Regions from separate parts of the Kosakonia oryzendophytica genome, predicted to be linked through region 4. Evidence: predicted binding sites of a transcription regulator. Region 4 holds the regulator's gene; each other region holds the start of a gene.

Region 1 (3,156 bases), 1.2 Mb from region 4:
GCGGGGAAGTGCTCATCCGCCAGCAGAGGCGCCAGCGCGGTTTGCAAATCTCCCGCAAGCCCGGAAAACGCAGTGTGAAAACGTGAATGCATGGCGTTGCCTCATAATCGTGTATTGGAACCGTAGTTTACGGGGCAACAGGGTGATTATGTGTGATTTTTATCACATTGCATGTGCAACTTATGAAACTGAAATTAAAATTGCGCGACCAATCGCAAAGTTTATCGCAATACAGCCATGATCAATGGAAACAGAAACGGAGCCACCAGCGAAGTAATAATCCCACAGATCACTAATGCCAGTGAACTGAATGCCCCTTCCTGATAATCCACTTCGGCGCAGCGCGCGGTGCCCAGCGCATGCGAAGCCGTACCCATCGCCAGCCCGCGGGCGGATTTGGTATGTATGCGCATAAGATTGAGAAAAGTATGACCGAAGACCGCTCCCAGCACGCCAACGAAAATCACGCAGACGGCGCTGATGGCGGGAATGCCACCGATGCTGCCCCCCACGGCCATCGCAATCGGTGTCGTGACGGATTTTGGCAACACCGATGCGGCGATTTCCGGCGTTGCCCCCATCAGCAGGGCGATGGCGGTACCGGAAATCATTGCCACCAGGCTACCGCAAAAGCAGATGGTGATAATCGATTTCCAGCGCGCACGGATCTGGTGCAACTGCTCATAAAGCGGGAAGGCCAGTGCGACCACCGCAGGTTGCAGCAGATCGTTGAGGATTTTGCTGCCCTGAAAGTAGTGATCGTAAGGGATACCGGTTAGCAGCAGGATGGGAATGATCACCACCATGGCGACAAGCAGCGGGTTCAGCAGCGGCATTTTGAAACGCGCGGCAAGTTTTCGGGCGGCAAAAAAGACCGCCAGCGTCAGTGGCAACGACCACCAAATATACGTCATCATTCTTTATCACCTTCTTGCCCGGCGATTTTACGTTCACCATGCGCCAGATGAGTGCTCCAGCTCACCACCAGAAATACAATCACCGTACTGACTGCGCAGGAAACAATAATGGGACCAAATTGCGCGCGTAGCAGGTCGTAATACTGCATCACGCCAACCCCGATAGGCACAAACAGCAGCGCCATATAACGGATCAAGAGATAGCAGCCCGGATTGACCCACTTCGCGGGCAGGATTTGTAGCGCCAGCAGTACGAACATGATCAGCATACCGATAATGCTGCCGGGAATCGTGATGGGCAGAAGTGACGCGATATAGATCCCTGCGTACAGGCAGGCGTAGATAAGTACAAAAGCACGCAGATATTGCCAAATAATATTCAATGATTTACTCATGGTGAAAGCCCTTGCTGAAACGCATTCATCATACAATTAAAGCTAAAAACGTGCTACTGATCACATCATGAATTGTGAGCATACCAAACATTCCATTCTGGAACGTTATGCATTCCCACAAGATTTTCCCCGCGGGCTACCGGCAAGTGTAGTTTTTCCGCCCGATAAAGGCACTTTCCACGCCGTGACAGAGGCGCTACTATGGCGCCTCATTTTTTGGGGTGATTTATGCGTGTATTACTGGCGCCAATGGAAGGTGTGCTCGATTCGCTGGTGCGCGAGCTGCTTACCGGGGTTAACGATTACGATCATTGCATCACCGAGTTTTTGCGGGTGGTGGATCAACTGCTGCCGGTAAAATCATTTTATAAAATCTGCCCTGAACTGCACCGACAAAGCCGCACGCCTTCCGGTACGTTGGTGCGTGTACAGCTACTGGGGCAATACCCGCAGTGGCTGGCGGAGAACGCCGCTCGGGCGGTTGAACTCGGGTCATGGGGCGTGGATCTGAACTGCGGCTGTCCGTCGAAGCTGGTTAATGGCAGCGGTGGTGGCGCGACGCTGTTGAAAGATCCCGAGCTGATCTATCGCGGCGCGAAAGCAATGCGCGAGGCCGTTCCTGCTCATCTGCCGGTCACGGTAAAAGTGCGTCTGGGGTGGGACAGCCCCGCGCGCCAGTTTGAGATTGCCGATGCGGTGCAACAGGCCGGTGCGACAGAACTGGTGGTGCATGGCCGCACCAAAGAAGATGGTTATAAAGCAGAGCGCATTAACTGGCAGGCAATCAGTGACATCCGCCAGCGATTGTCTATTCCCGTGGTGGCCAATGGTGAAATCTGGGACTGGCAAAGCGCGCAGGATTGCATGGCAGTCACCGGGTGCGATGCGGTGATGATTGGGCGCGGTGCACTGAATGTACCGAACCTCAGCCGGGTGATTAAGTACAACGAACCTCGCATGCCATGGCCGCAGGTCGTTGCTTTATTGGCGAAATATGTCCAGCTGGAAAAACAGGGCGATACGGGCTTATATCATGTCGCACGTATTAAACAGTGGCTGGGTTATTTGCGTAAAGAATATATAGAAGCAGGACATCTATTTTCTATTATTCGAACCTGTAAAACATCTGCTGAAATTGCAGAAGAAATTTCTCGCGAGCTAAATCACGTTTCTGCTGATTTGTAAAATAAGCCTCTGGTAGATTGGTGTGCAGCGTGTTATTTATATCCGCGCAGCACATCAGGATTGTTACTGTTATACAGGCAAAACCTAAACCATCATAATTCATAGTCTGGCGAATTATGGGTTTGGGTTTTTGTCTTTTTAATGGTCTGATTAATAGAAACGTTTATGTGAACTGTTTAAATAAATACTGATCAGTCACGGGTGTTGAAAGTAATTCGACGGCGTTCCTGTGGTCTGAATATAAAATGGAATGAACAGTATGACGCTATTTAAATTAACATTACCTCTGGTTTTTATTTCCGGCTGGAGTTGCGCAGCAATTTCCGCTAATGCCTTTCCTGTCGCCACCCAGGGATTTCTTGAAGATAGTCAGTTTACGGTGACGTTGAAAAATGTCTGGATGTTAAGCACCAACGACCAGCAAGAGCAGGCCGGTATCGGCGAACAAAATGCCTGGGCGCAAGGTGCGTTGCTGGATTACCAAAGCGGCTGGTACCAGGAAACCGTCGGCGTTGATGCATCCTGGTACAGCGTGGCGAAGCTGTACGCTAACGATGACTTCGCCGGCAGAGACCTGCTGCGCGATAAAAACGGCCATGCGGAAGGGTTCAACAAGATAGGCCAACTCTATGCAAAGGTGAAATGGGAAGAGGGCGATG
Region 2 (3,156 bases), 380 kb from region 4:
GTACCGGGCTGGACAGTTTGTCTTTCAGGTAATTAACAACCGGCAACAGAGAGAATTCTTCGTTGTACTCGCCTTCGGTCGGACGACCCAGGTGGGAGGTGACCATCACTTTCGCACCCTGCTTCAGGGCCAGTTCGATGGTCGGCAGAGAAGCACGGATACGCGCATCGCTGGTCACTTTGCCATCTTTAACCGGTACGTTCAAATCCGCACGGATGAAAACGCGTTTACCTGCCAAATCCAGATCGGTCATCTTAATTACAGACATGGTGAATCCTCTCAATGATTCTTAAAGTTTTGCAGACACGTAAGTGTCTTACCTGAAACTAATAGCCGCCATTGCTAACGTCGTGTCGAGCATCCGGTTAGCAAAGCCCCATTCGTTATCGCACCATACCAGGGTTTTAATCAGGTGCGCGCCACTGACCCGTGTCTGTGTACCATCAACAATGGCACTGTGCGGATCGTGGTTAAAATCGGTTGAAACCAACGGTAATTCCGTATAGTCAACTATACCATGAAATGTTCCCTGCGCTGCTTTTTGCAGCAACGCGTTGACTTCCATAGCTTTTACCGGTTTTTTTACCGTTACACTGAGATCGATAGCCGTCACGTTAATCGTCGGTACGCGAACAGCTATCGCCTCGAATCTGTCATTAAATTGCGGAAAAATACGCGTGATCCCCGCCGCCAGTTTGGTGTCCACCGGGATAATTGACTGGCTGGCTGCACGCGTGCGGCGCAGATCGGGATGATAGGCGTCAATCACCTGCTGATCGTGCATCGCGGAGTGAATGGTCGTCACCGTTCCTGATTCGATACCATACGCATCGTCGAGCAGTTTTATGACCGGAATAATACAGTTCGTTGTGCAGGACGCGTTAGAGACCAGGCGATCATCAGCACGCAGCGTGCTCTGGTTAACGCCAAACACGATGGTCGCATCAAGATCGTGGCTACCGGGGTGAGAGAACAGAACTTTTTTCGCTCCCGCCGCAAGATGGGCTTCGCCATCTTCACGGTTGCCATACACGCCCGTACAGTCGAGCACCACATCCACACCCAGTTCACGCCAGGGCAGCGCCGTGATCGATCGCTCATGCAGAATGCGAATGACATCATCGCCAACAAACAGTTGCTCGCGCTCCTGGCGAACATCCCAGGCAAAACGTCCATGGCTGGTGTCATACTTCAATAAATGCGCCATGCCCACGGCATCCGCCAGTTCATTGATTGCCACCACGGTGATTTCCGCCCGACGCCCGGATTCATATAAAGCACGAACCACATTGCGCCCGATGCGACCGAAACCATTAATCGCTATGCGTACGGTCATAACTCTCCTGCAAGACAAGCCAGCCTGAAGTGGATGACAGAGTAATCCAGCAACCACAAGAGGGGAATCCTCGCCTGCCTCAAACTGCGTCTGATTGGTCATTTGTCGAACATTTAATCGACTGAAACGCTTCAGCTAGAATAAGCGAAACATGGAATAAAAGGAATGATTGTCCAGACGGTTTCACCAGTAATCTGACTTGCATCACATTTTCACAGGAATAATTGGTACAAGAGCATCGAATGGAAGAATAACAGCCGAAAAAAAACCGGGCGTAATGCCCGGTTGATCTTTAACCTGTGAAGCCGCTATACGGCGACAGGGATTACAGCAGCGCTTTCGCTTTGGCGACCACGTTATCCACGGTGAAGCCAAACTCTTCAAACAGCAGCTCAGCCGGCGCCGACTCACCAAAGGTGGTCATGCCCACTACCGCACCGTTCAGGCCCACGTATTTGTACCAGAAGTCTGCAATGCCGGCTTCAATCGCCACGCGCGCAGAGACGGCTTTCGGCAGGACGGATTCACGGTACGCCGCATCCTGTTTGTCGAACGTATCGGTAGACGGCATAGAGACCACACGCACCTTCACGCCTTCGGCGGTCAGTTTTTCCCACGCCGACACCGCCAACTCTACTTCAGAGCCGGTGGCAATCAGGATCAGTTGCGGTTGACCAGCACACTCTTTCAGTACATAAGCACCGCGGGCAATATCCGCCAGCTGTTGCGCCGTACGCTCCTGCTGCGCCAGGTTCTGACGGGAGAGGATCAACGCAGTCGGGCCATCGGCACGCTCAACGCCATATTTCCACGCTACCGCGGATTCCACCTGGTCACACGGACGCCAGGTGCTGACGTTCGGGGTCAGGCGCAGGGAAGCCACCTGCTCCACCGGCTGGTGAGTCGGACCGTCTTCACCCAGACCGATAGAGTCGTGGGTGTAGACCAGCACCTGACGCTGTTTCATCAGCGCTGCCATACGCACCGCGTTACGGGCATATTCGACGAACATCAGGAAGGTGGAGGTGTACGGCAGGAAACCGCCGTGCAGGGAGATACCGTTGGCAATCGCGGTCATACCGAACTCGCGCACACCGTAATGGATGTAGTTGCCGGCAGTGTCTTCGTTGATGGCTTTCGAACCGGACCAGAGGGTCAGGTTGCTTGGTGCCAGGTCAGCCGAGCCGCCAAGGAATTCTGGCAGCAGCGGGCCAAAAGCTTCGATGGCGTTCTGCGAAGCTTTACGGCTGGCGATTTTCGCCGGATTAGCCTGCAGTTTCTCCACAAAAGCCTGTGCTTTAGCGTCGAAGTCAGAGGGCAGCTCACCCTTCATACGGCGGGTAAATTCGGCAGCTTCCTGCGGGAAGGCTTTCGCGTAAGCCGCGAATTTCTCGTTCCACGCAGCTTCTTTCGCCTGGCCAGCTTCTTTCGCATCCCACTGCGCATAGATGTCAGACGGAATTTCAAAGGCCGGGTGTTTCCAGCCCAGCGCTTCGCGGGTCAGGGCGATTTCTGCATCACCCAGCGGCGCGCCGTGGGAATCATGGGTACCGGCTTTGTTCGGCGAACCGAAACCGATGATGGTTTTGCACATCAGCAGCGACGGTTTGTCCGTCACGCTGCGCGCTTCTTCTACCGCGCGTTTGATAGCGTTTGCATCGTGACCGTCCACCCCGCGCACCACGTGCCAGCCGTAGGCTTCAAAGCGTTTCGCGGTATCGTCGGTGAACCAGCCCTCAACGTGACCGTCGATGGAGATGCCGTTGTCATCGTAGAACGCCACCAGTTTGCCCAGTTTCAGGGTACCGGCCAGCGAGCAG
Region 3 (3,156 bases), 1.3 Mb from region 4:
GTACTGGCGCGGCGGATTTCCAGCCGGTCATACTCCGGCACCGAGGCGACAAAGTAGTAAACATTGTCATGGCGCAGAATATACGGGTCAGCGCGTTGTTCAATAAACGGGTTCGGCCAGGTGCTCATTATGCTTTCCTTACGTTGTCACCAGACGGCACATGCTGACGTTCGGTCAGTTCATGGTAGTTAATCCGGCGTTTTTCCAGATCGTCCTGAATCCGTCTCATCGTTTCGCGGTCGACTTTCAGTAAACGGACGACGCCTGCCGTGATCAGGTAACCGACGCCAGGGATCACGGTAAAGAGCAGCATGATGCCGTTAATTGCCGTGTCGCTTTGCTGTTTGGCGCCTGCGTCGTAGCCATACCACGAGAGCAGGAAGCCTACCATTGCGCCGGCTATCGCCAGCCCTACTTTCAGGAAGAACAGGTTACCGGAGAAGCTGATGCCGGTAATGCGTTTCCCGGTTTTCCATTCACCGTAATCGTCCACGTCAGCCATTAACGACCAGTGCAACGGTGAGGGGATCTGGTGCAGAATATTCAGCAGGAAGTAGAGCACCACAATCAGCGTCGTGGCGTGTGGGTCAAAGAAGTAGAACGCGCAGGAGAAAATAGCCAGCACGATATTGGTCCAGAAGAAGACTTTCAGTTTGCACCAGCGGTCAGTCAGCACTTTCGCCAGCATACTGCCGAACATCATGCCCACCACGCCAAGGCTGATAAATAAAGTAGCAAAATGGGTGCTTTCTCCCATCACCCAGGTGACGTAGTACATGGTTGCCGCCATGCGGATAAAGCCGGGGCAAACGTTACACAGCGTCAGCAACAAAATGCGCACCCACTGGTCATTTTTCCACACGTCTTTGAAGTCCTTTTTCAGGTCGTCATTGGTGGGAACGGCCGGGTGAATACGTTCACGCACGGTGGCAAAGCAGAACAAAAACATACACATACCAATGAATGCCAACACCGTCATCGCCATCTGGTAGCCTTTGGCTTTGTCTGCACCGCCGAACCATTCTGCCATTGGCAGCAGCGTCAAAGAGAGCAGCAGGGTAGCGATACCGACCATCACAAAACGGTACGACTGACAGGCAACGCGCTCTTTCGGATCGTTGGTGATCACACCGCCCAGGGAGCAGTAGGGAATGTTGATCGCGGTATAGGTCAACGACAGCAGGAAGTAGGTGATAAACGCGTAGATCACCTTACTGTTATAGGTCCAGTCGGGGGTGGTGAACATTAATACGCTGAAAACGGCATACGGCAAAGCTATCCACAACAGCCATGGGCGAAAACGTCCATATTTACTTTGCGTACGGTCGGCGAGGGCACCCATTAAAGGATCTGTCACCGCATCAATTACACGAATCGACAGCAGTAATACCCCGACCAGTGCAGGGGCGAGGCCGAAGATATCCGTGTAGAAGTAGTTAACAAACAACATGATGGCGCCAAAAATGATGTTACATCCGGCATCGCCCATGCCATAGCCAATCTTCTCTTTAACAGACAGCTTATTGTTGTCCATTGCCGCTTCTCCCATTGAGATGTGGAAGAATTATTTGCCTGGAAATTTGACTTTGCGCAGCAGGATAAGGCCACAGTGATGGACAAAATGGCTATGTAAAAGAAAGTGTGAGGAAGGTAACACAGTGATAATACCCCTCTCCCGGGCGGGAAAGGGGTAAGAGGATAAGGATTAATGCGCTTTTACGGCTTTAGCGTTTTTCTGTTTGAGCATGTAACCCACGCCAAGAACCACAATCCATACCGGGATCAGCCATACCGAGATAGCCATACCTGGGGTCATCAACATGATCACCAGCACCGCAGCCATAAACAGCAGGCAGATCCAGTTGCCTAACGGGTAGAACAGCGCCGGGAAGCGCGGCGTCACACCTTGCAGCTGTTTCGCACGGCGGAAACGCATGTGCGCGAGGCTGATCATCGCCCAGTTGATCACCAGTGCGGATACCACCAGCGCCATCAACAGACCGAATGCTGACTCAGGCGCCAGGTAGTTGATCAGTACGCACAGTGCCGTCACGACCGCTGAGACCAGAATGGTGTTCACTGGCACGCCGCGTTTATCCACAGAGAGCAACGCTTTTGGTGCGTTACCCTGTTGCGCAAGACCGAACAGCATACGGCTGTTGCAGTAAACGCAGCTGTTGTACACCGACAGTGCAGCGGTCAGTACCACAATATTCAACGCATTGGCTACAAACGTATCGCCCAGTTCATGGAAGATCAGCACAAACGGGCTGGTATCCGCCGTTACGCGCGTCCACGGCAGCAGCGAGAGCAGTACCGCCAGCGAGCCCACATAGAAGATCAGAATACGGTAGATGACCTGGTTGGTGGCTTTGGGAATGCTCTGTTCCGGGTTGTCGGCTTCAGCGGCGGTAATACCCACCAGTTCCAGGCCGCCGAAAGAGAACATAATGATAGCCATCATCATCACCAGTCCGGTAAAACCGTGCGGCAGGAAGCCGCCCTGTTCCCACAGGTTACGCACGGTCGCTTGCGGGCCGGCGCTGCCGCTAAACAGCAGCCAGCCGCCGAAGACGATCATGGCGACCACGGCGAAGACTTTAATGATGGCGAACCAGAACTCCATTTCCCCAAACACTTTTACGTTGGTCAGGTTAATGGCGTTAATGATGACGAAGAAGGCGGCAGCGGAAGCCCACGTTGGGATCTCTGGCCACCAGAACTGAATGTATTTACCCACGGCGGTCAGTTCCGCCATGGCCACCAGCACATAGAGCACCCAGTAGTTCCAGCCGGAAGCAAAACCGGCAAAGCTCCCCCAATATTTGTAGGCAAAATGGCTGAATGAACCGGCAACCGGCTCTTCCACGACCATTTCACCGAGCTGACGCATGATCAGAAATGCAATAAAACCGGCAATGGCGTAGCCCAGAATAATACCCGGACCCGCGGACTGAATGACTGACGCGCTACCCAGAAACAGGCCAGTCCCGATAGCACCGCCCAGCGCGATAAGCTGAATATGGCGGTTCTTAAGGCCGCGCTTTAGCTGATCGCCGTGCTGTTGACCTTCCATTATGAAACCTCGTGTGTGGTTGTTATGTATACGCTGTCGTTTGCGTGTAAGCGATAAATTCCATTTTTTGTAGTTTTTAG
Region 4 (3,156 bases):
TGCACAATACGCACCCGTGTTGCACCATAGCCATTTTGCGTCACAAACATGATAGTCATCATGATCCAGTACGGCTTCGGCAAATGCAGTGCGCTCCCCATCAGACTGGCAATGCTGAGCATCACGCTGATACGCGCAGCATTACGCAACGCCGCAGATTTCAATGATAAATAACTTTTGAGCGCCGGAATGAGCGGCAGGCGCCGCTGCTTTTCTGCCATTAAATCGCGCAGATAGAGCGGACGTTGGGTTCGCAGCACACGGGCGATACGGCTAAAGTGCCAGGCGCAAAACTGACCGACCGGGTTTTCCGGATGCTGGCGGGCGATTTTTTCCAGCGCGCCAACCTGCTTGTCCATGGTGAAACGTGTCGGATAGCGATGATAGAGAATGTCATCCGCCAGGACGCGCAGGCGGGCGGAGACGGTTTGTGCATTCCAGCGGATCACCTGTTCAGCATGGGTCTGTTCCACCAGTTTTTGCACCTCTTCCGGCTGGTGCAGGCTGACAGAAATATGCTCCTGTAAATCCAACGCCATCTGGAAGACGCGCAGCAGACGTTTGTAATCATTGTGTTGATTGGCCGCCAGCATATGCAGTTGCTGATAGCACGTACTTATCATATCCACCGCTTTTTGTTGGCGTGCGAGTAGCGGCGGCAAGGCTTTTTCCGGATCGGCATGTTGCGTCAACAAGCTGTATTTGGCTTCGCAATAATCAGCCAGTTGCCGGTAGAGCAGGCTGAGTGATTCGCGCAGCGGCTGTTCGCGCCACATCCAGAACCAGAACCAGTTAAACGCGCCGTACCAGAGTGTACCCAGTGCATAAATTAGCAGGGGCTCCCACACGGGCATACTGCCCGCAAGACTCAGCGTGAAGATGGCGGCTATCAGCGACGCAGGCAGCAGCCGCCCGTGCAATGCGCTGATCTCGGCGGTCACACCGAGCAGTAAAGTGAGAACGGTAAAAATCAGCGGCAGAGGCAGGGCTTCGGCCAGCAGAAGCTGTACGGCAAGACTGCATCCGGCAAACAGCGAACCGCCAATAATCAGACGTTTAAAGAAGCGTTTATGCGGGGTATCAAGACCGGCAATATTGCAGCAGGCAGGAACCAGAGAAAACAGCAGGCCCTGTTGGAGATGGCCGACGATTAACCCAATCGCCACGGGCAAACATAACACCAGCGTTTGTCGCAGTGCATAGTTGATTTCGGGGTGATAAATCAGCCTGCGCCACATGAGGAAACAAAAACGGCGCGCCGGATGATCAACGCGCCGTTTTGCGGATTAACGGGTTCCGTAAACCACGATGGTTTTACCGTGGGCGGAGATCAGGTTCTGATCTTCCAGCATTTTCAGAATACGGCCCACCGTTTCACGGGAGCAACCGACGATCTGACCAATTTCCTGACGGGTAATTTTAATTTGCATGCCGTCCGGGTGGGTCATGGCATCCGGCTGTTTCGCCAGGTTCAACAGTGTTTGTGCGATACGACCTGTTACGTCCAGGAAGGCGAGGTTACCCACTTTCTCCGACGTGACCTGCAGGCGGCGCGCCATTTGCGAGGAGAGACGCATCAGAATGTCCGGGTTAACCTGGATCAACTGACGGAATTTTTTGTAGGAGATTTCGGCCACTTCACATGCGGTCTTAGCGCGTACCCATGCACTGCGCTCCTGACCTTCTTCGAACAGTCCCAGTTCACCGATAAAGTCTCCCTGATTCAGGTAGGAGAGAATCATCTCTTTCCCTTCCTCATCCTTGATCAGCACTGCCACTGAGCCTTTGACGATGTAATACAACGTTTCCGCTTTTTCACCCTGGTGAATCAGCGTGCTCTTCGACGGGTACTTATGAATGTGGCAATGAGACAAGAACCATTCGAGAGTCGGGTCTGTTTGCGGTTTGCCAAGCACCATGCGCGATTATCCTCTGTTATAAGCTGTCTCCAGACACAGGATGTGCACCCTGCGTCTGGGGTTGCAATCTAAACACGCTATCATTCGACTTCGTGTCTTCGCTTCCAAAATCCTCGGAAGTGGACCGTCAGCGTTATCTGCGGCCTCTAATCAATGATGTCCTTTGCGTACATGCGTAATGTCAATGTATCTCTGTAGCATCCAGATTGTTTTAGCATAGCTTTTACCGCATGTCTCCTGGTGTCTCGCTTCAGCATGACGCAGGTCGCCTTCCGTTGCGACTTTTGTTATGTGCGCGTAATCTGTAAAGAAAATTGCAACTCCGGAGTAAATCAAAATGCAGGCTCGTGTGAAATGGGTGGAAGGGTTAACGTTCCTCGGTGAGTCCGCATCGGGTCACCAAATCCTGATGGACGGCAACTCAGGTGACAAAGCGCCAAGCCCGATGGAAATGGTGCTGATGGCCGCAGGCGGATGCAGCGCGATCGACGTGGTTTCTATCCTGCAAAAAGGGCGTCATAACGTGACGGACTGCGAAGTGAAACTGACGTCGGAACGTCGCGAAGAAGCGCCGCGTCTGTTTACGCATATCAATCTGCACTTTATTGTCACCGGCCACGATCTGAAAGATGCGGCGGTTTCCCGGGCGGTGGATCTGTCGGCGGAGAAGTATTGCTCCGTAGCGTTGATGCTGGAAAAAGCGGTGAACATCACCCATTCCTACGAAGTCATCGAAGCCTGACGGACGATGCCCGGTAGCGTCAGGCTTACCGGGCATAATTCGACCACTGCTATTTGATCTTTTTCCCTTCCATCAGCCGTTGCACCAGTGGTGTCATAATCAGCTCCATCGCCAGCCCCATCTTGCCGCCCGGCACCACCAGCGTGTCCATATGGGAAATAAACGAACCTTGCAGCATCGCTAATAACCACGGGTAATCTATCCCTTCCAGATTGCGGAAATGGATCACCACAAAACTCTCATCCAGCGAGGGAATGCCTTTTGCCGCAAACGGGTTTGAGGTATCGACGGTCGGGACGCGCTGGAAGTTAATATGGGTGCGGGAAAATTGCGGGGTGATGAAGTTGATATAGTCTTCCATTGAACGCACGACGGAGTCCATCACCGCTTCGCGAGAATGCCCGCGCTCGCTGGTATCGCGCACCAGCTTTTGGATCCACTCCAGGTTAACAATCGGCACCACGCCAACCAACAAGTCCACATAACGCGACACGT

Evidence for each region. Region 4 encodes CRP, which controls carbon source genes, mostly activating them, when cyclic AMP is high. Its sites were predicted from a motif close to ATGTGANNNNNNTCACAT; they were not measured.
Region 1: O9K67_RS08265 (CidA/LrgA family protein) is a predicted target of CRP. The motif match lies at 1,361-1,378, and genes of this name have one in related genera.
Region 2: epd (erythrose-4-phosphate dehydrogenase) is a predicted target of CRP. The motif match lies at 1,529-1,546, and genes of this name have one in related genera.
Region 3: O9K67_RS20565 (glycoside-pentoside-hexuronide (GPH):cation symporter) is a predicted target of CRP. The motif match lies at 1,640-1,657, and genes of this name have one in related genera.

The regions. Positions count from the first base shown of each region.
Region 1 is NZ_CP115659.1:1,706,771-1,709,926, forward strand. Features, by position in the region: gene cdd (cytidine deaminase) at 1-92, opposite strand, end outside; gene O9K67_RS08260 (CidB/LrgB family autolysis modulator) at 222-917, opposite strand; gene O9K67_RS08265 (CidA/LrgA family protein) at 914-1,312, opposite strand; gene dusC (tRNA dihydrouridine(16) synthase DusC) at 1,541-2,497, shown strand; gene O9K67_RS08275 (OprD family outer membrane porin) at 2,757-3,156, shown strand, end outside.
Region 2 is NZ_CP115659.1:838,957-842,112, reverse strand. Features, by position in the region: gene pgk (phosphoglycerate kinase) at 1-268, opposite strand, end outside; gene epd (erythrose-4-phosphate dehydrogenase) at 317-1,336, opposite strand; gene tkt (transketolase) at 1,662-3,156, opposite strand, start outside.
Region 3 is NZ_CP115659.1:4,260,562-4,263,717, reverse strand. Features, by position in the region: gene O9K67_RS20570 (glycoside hydrolase family 43 protein) at 1-128, opposite strand, end outside; gene O9K67_RS20565 (glycoside-pentoside-hexuronide (GPH):cation symporter) at 128-1,534, opposite strand; gene aroP (aromatic amino acid transporter AroP) at 1,706-3,079, opposite strand.
Region 4 is NZ_CP115659.1:463,941-467,096, forward strand. Features, by position in the region: gene O9K67_RS02120 (YccS/YhfK family putative transporter) at 1-1,238, opposite strand, end outside; gene crp (cAMP-activated global transcriptional regulator CRP) at 1,287-1,919, opposite strand; gene O9K67_RS02130 (OsmC family protein) at 2,257-2,661, shown strand; gene O9K67_RS02135 (phosphoribulokinase) at 2,711-3,156, opposite strand, start outside.